DNA from 2 places in the Sphingomonas sorbitolis genome. Region 2 is predicted to be linked to the other one. Evidence: riboswitches for the same ligand, from Rfam matches in the RefSeq annotation. Region 2 holds a riboswitch; the other holds the start of a gene.
What was found. Region 2 has a riboswitch for thiamine pyrophosphate ahead of U1763_RS03605 (TonB-dependent receptor). Riboswitches for the same ligand answer to the same signal wherever they lie in the genome.
Positions count from the first base shown of each region.

Region 1 (2,400 bases), on a different contig from region 2:
CGGCTCGTCGATCCTGTTCGATCGCAACAACGACGGCAATTTCAGCGACAGCGTCAACACCATCACCGGCGCCAATGCCTTCTCGCCGGGCTTCTGCAACGGCTCGGCCCGCACCGCGGTGCCCGCCTATGGTTGCCGCAACGACGACGACGGCTGGTCGTATTACGGCCGTGCAGGCTTCGACGTACAGCGCGGCGCGTTCGTGGTCGGCATCGTCGGCGAATTCGGCAAGTCCGAGATCACCGACAGCGTCGCCGCCTTTTCGACCACGCCCGCCAGCTACACGATGGCGCGCAAGCTGAAGTGGGAAGGTTCGGCGCGCCTCCGCGCCGGTCTCGCCGCCCGCAACACGCTGTTCTACGCCACCGGCGGCGCCGGCTATGCCAAGATCGACAACCTGTTCTTCACCACCAACACCGCCAACGCGTTCGCAGCCACCGGCTCGGACAAGCGCTGGGGTTATGTCGGCGGCGGCGGCATCGAGCAGAAGCTGACCAAGAACATCTCGATCGGCATGGAATACACCTACCACCAGTACAAGGACGACGACGCCCGCGTCCTCGTCACCGCTGGCAGCGCGATCACCGGCAGCCCGGTCCTGCTCGCGAACAACCCGTTCGTGCTCGCCCCCAACACCGCGGGCACCACCTTCCGCCGCAGCGACGAGAATTTCCGCTGGCACTCGCTGCGCGGGACGGTGAGCTTCCGGTTCTAAGGCGCAGGGCGGCTTGCGCCGACCCGGCGCAAGACTCGCCCAAGCCCGGCCAGCGCAGCAAATCACGCCACAAGGCGTAGCTTAGCTACGACTGACGGCGCGCGGAGTAATAGAAAAGGCCGTTGCCCCAAACAGGGCATCGGCCTTCTCTCGTTTCAGCGAACGGGCGCTCAAGATCATAAACCCAACACCCACAGTGCCACCACCCCGGCGAAGGCCGGGGCCCAATTGGAAAGGTGGATATAACGAAGAACTGCCCCTCGTTATCGCCGTCCCCCAATTGGGCCCCGGCCTTCGCCGGGGTGGAGCCTTACCGATCGCGCCAAAACCACTGAATCCCCCGCACACCCCAAGCCACCAATTTCCCCATTGCACCCCACCCCCAGCCGCCTATGCTCGCCTCACCCCGGGGGAGCGCTTATCCGCGCTTGAGAGGAAGGCAGGAGCCTTCGACCCGCTGAACCTGATCCGGTTGATACCGGCGGAGGGAGGGAGCGGTCGCCACAGAACCGCAATCCTTGCTCCGATACCCTTAGGAGCAAGCGCATGGCTGATTACGAAGCAGGCACCCCGACAGCAGACATTGGCGTAACCACCGGCCCGATCCGAGGCTCGCGGAAAATCCACGTCGCGGTCCCCTCCAGCCCCGACGTCCGCGTCGCGATGCGTGAGATCGTCCTCGACCCGAGCTGCAGCGAACCGCCCTTGCGCGTCTACGACACCAGCGGCCCCTACACCGACCCGCGCGCGACGATCGACATCAACGCCGGCCTCCCCCAACTCCGCCGCCAGTGGATCGAAGCGCGTGGCGACGTCGAGAGCTACGACGCGCGTGAAATCCGCCCCGAGGACAACGGGCAATTGGGCCCGGACCGCTCCGGCGGCGTCCCGCAATTCCCCGGCAGCATCAAGCGACCCTTGCGTGCGATGGCAGGCCAGAACGTCAGCCAGATGCACTATGCGCGACGTGGGATCATCACCGCCGAAATGGAATACGTCGCCACCCGCGAGAACCTCGGCCGCGCGATGCTCAAGGAGTACAAGCGAGACGGCGAAAGCTTCGGCGCACAAATCCCAGACTTCGTAACCCCAGAATTCGTCCGCGACGAGATCGCCCGCGGCCGCGCGATCATCCCCAACAACATCAACCACCCTGAATCCGAACCGATGGCGATCGGCCGCAACTTCCTCGTCAAGATCAACGCCAACATCGGCAACAGCGCGGTCGCCAGCAACGTCGCCGCCGAAGTCGACAAGCTCGTCTGGTCGATCCGCTGGGGCGCGGACACGGTGATGGACCTCAGCACCGGCCGCAACATCCACGACACCCGCGAATGGATCCTCCGCAACTCGCCGGTCCCGATCGGCACCGTGCCCATCTACCAGGCGCTCGAAAAGGTCGGCGGCGTCGCCGAAGACCTCACCTGGGAGATCTTCCGCGACACGCTGATCGAGCAGGCCGAGCAGGGCGTCGATTACTTCACGATCCATGCCGGCGTCCGCCTCGCGTACATCCCGATGACCGCGAAACGCGTCACCGGCATCGTCTCGCGCGGCGGCTCGATCATGGCGAAATGGTGCCTCAGCCACCACAAGGAGAGCTTCCTCTACGAGCGCTTCGACGAGATCACCGAGATCATGAAGGCGTACGACATCGCCTACAGCCTCGGCGACGGCCTGCGCCC
Region 1 covers NZ_JAXOJS010000005.1:433,651-436,050, forward strand. Annotated here, with positions in the region: gene U1763_RS16935 (outer membrane protein) at 1-715, shown strand, start outside; TPP riboswitch at 1,114-1,222, shown strand; gene thiC (phosphomethylpyrimidine synthase ThiC) at 1,262-2,400, shown strand, end outside.
Region 1: another riboswitch for thiamine pyrophosphate. It lies ahead of thiC (phosphomethylpyrimidine synthase ThiC); the one in region 2 lies ahead of U1763_RS03605 (TonB-dependent receptor).

Region 2 (2,400 bases):
TGGCGATCGTCGATCCGGTAGTGGATCGCGGCGCGCGGCAATGCGGCGAAGCTGTCGTTGCGCACCGTGTCCTGCGGTCCGGGGAGGTAGGTGCGGCCATTGCGCAGCACGTTCACGCCCTTGAACCCGGCGTCGATCGTCAGCCGCGGGGTGATCGCGATGCTGTCGGCGAGGAAGAAGCCCTTCGTCACGGTGACGGTGCGCTGGTTCTCATAGGCGAGCAGGCGGCCGTCGGCGGTGCGGATCGCCTTGGCGCGATAGCCCCAGCGGTCGAGCGGCTGCCCATCGGCATCGATCGAGGTGTACGACTGCGTGACGCGATCGGTGCCGTAGTCGAACCAGAGCCCCGCCGTGAGCGTATGCGCGCCGGTCTTGAAGGTCAGCTTGCTCACATTGCCGGTCCGCATCTGGTCGCCGGTATAATTGCCGAGCACGGTCGCGACGCCGTCGACCGCGCCGGGCAGCGCGATCGGCTGCGCCAGTTGCTCGGTGCCGAGGAAGTTGCCTTCGGTCGTCAGCTGCGTGCCGTAGGGCGAGTTGCCGTAGCCGAACTGGAGATAGGTGGTGGTGTCTAGCGCAAGCTGATCGTTCAGGACGAGGTGCACCGGCGCGGAGGCGTAGAGGTTGCGGAACGGCGCGCGGTACAGGCGCCAATAGTTGGTGTTTCCCGCCGTGTAGCGCTTGTCGTAGTTGAAGCTGCGGCCCTGCGCGTTCCACTCGGCCAGCGTCGGGCTCGGATAGCTCGACGAGTTCGCGTCATTATACGACAGCGCGAGGCTGGCACGGTTGCCGGCACCCCATTCGTTCAGGATTTTCGCGTCGATATGCTGGCGCGTGTCATAGCCGGCACCCCGCCAATTGTCCGCGCGCGTGTTCGAATAGGACAGGAACGCCTTCAGCCCGGTATTGCCGATCGTACCGCTATCGACACGGAAGAACCCCCGCCGCGCCGCGTAGCTGCCGAGCGACAGGTCGACGAGCGCACCGGGACGCGCTTTCGGATCGTCGAGCGCGAGCGACAATAGCCCGCCGGCCCCGCCAAGCGTCGGGGAATCGATATCGACCGACCCTTGCGCGAGCGAGATGCGCCTCAAATTCTCGGGGTCCGCAAACTGCGACGGATAGGCATAATAATAGCCGATGTCGTTCTGCGGCGCGCCTTCCATCAGCACGCCGATCTCGTCCTGGCCGAGACCACGCAGCGTCAGGCTCGAACTCGTCGACAAGCCATACGGATCGCTCGACGCGACGTTCGCGCCGGGCAGCAGCGTGACAAGCTGGAACGCGTTGAGCGTCGGCGCCTGCTTGACGATGAAGTCGGCGGAGATCGCGCTCTGCGCGCGCGGCACGCTCTGGTCGGGGAGCAGACCGGCAGGATCCTGTTTGCCGACGACGCGAATCTCGGCGGGTTCGACTGGATCGGGTGCGACTTGCGCCCCGGCCGACGATGCCGCGAGGGTTACCGACAGGGTCAACGCGACCCGCCCAAAAAGCCGGCACTCTCGCCCGGCGGAAGTCACAACAAAACCAGCACTGAAAAACGTCACGTCCACTCCAATCGGAGGGACGACGGGCCAGCCGCAGACCCTCCCTACGCCGGTATAAGCCGGATCAGGTTCAGCGGGTCATGGGCTGCAGCCCACCTCTCAGCCGCGCATCAGCGGCCCCCCGGGGATGTCTGTCGTTTAGGTGGTTGGGCGCGTGTTGGAAAGCGCTATCGCGGTATGCGCCCAGCGGCCGGGGTATGTTCCCATCCGATCGTCATCGGGTGCGGCTCGCCGTATCGGGATCGGCCCTGAAAGAGACGAGGATGGTGTCACGCCAGTGAAAAGGGGTGCGCGTACAGCGCGATCGGCGGCTGCCGTCTCATGTCAAACCAGGACTTCCTCGATGCGTGCTATTCGTCCCTCTTTGTCCAATTTTTGTACGGCGCTCGCCCTGCTGTCGGCCATACCGACCATGACCCAGGCACACCCGGTTCCCAGCGGCTTGCGCCTCGAACGCGTCGTGATGGTGATGCGGCACGGCGTCCGCGCGCCGCTCTCGGGCGAAGTGCCGGTGACGACGCGCACCGCCCAGCCCTGGCCGAACTGGCCCGTTCCCGAAGGCCAGCTGACACCGCACGGCGCTTCCGCAATCGAGTTGCTCGCGCGCCATGATCGTCGCTGGCTCGCGTCGCTCGCGCTCACGCGGTGTCCAGCCGCAGCTACGGTTCGGATCTGGACCAACACGGCCAGCCGGACGATCGCCAGTGGAGAGGCGTATGCGCAGGGGTTAGCGCCCGATTGTCGATTGACCGTAGGCCACCTTGCCGAAGATCGGACTGATCCGATCTTCGAACCGCTGGCCGCCGGCGCGACCGCCTTTAGCCCCAGCCAGGCAATCGCCTCGATCGACCGC
Region 2 covers NZ_JAXOJS010000001.1:876,021-878,420, forward strand. Annotated here, with positions in the region: gene U1763_RS03605 (TonB-dependent receptor) at 1-1,475, opposite strand, end outside; TPP riboswitch at 1,572-1,681, opposite strand; gene U1763_RS03610 (histidine-type phosphatase) at 1,960-2,400, shown strand, end outside.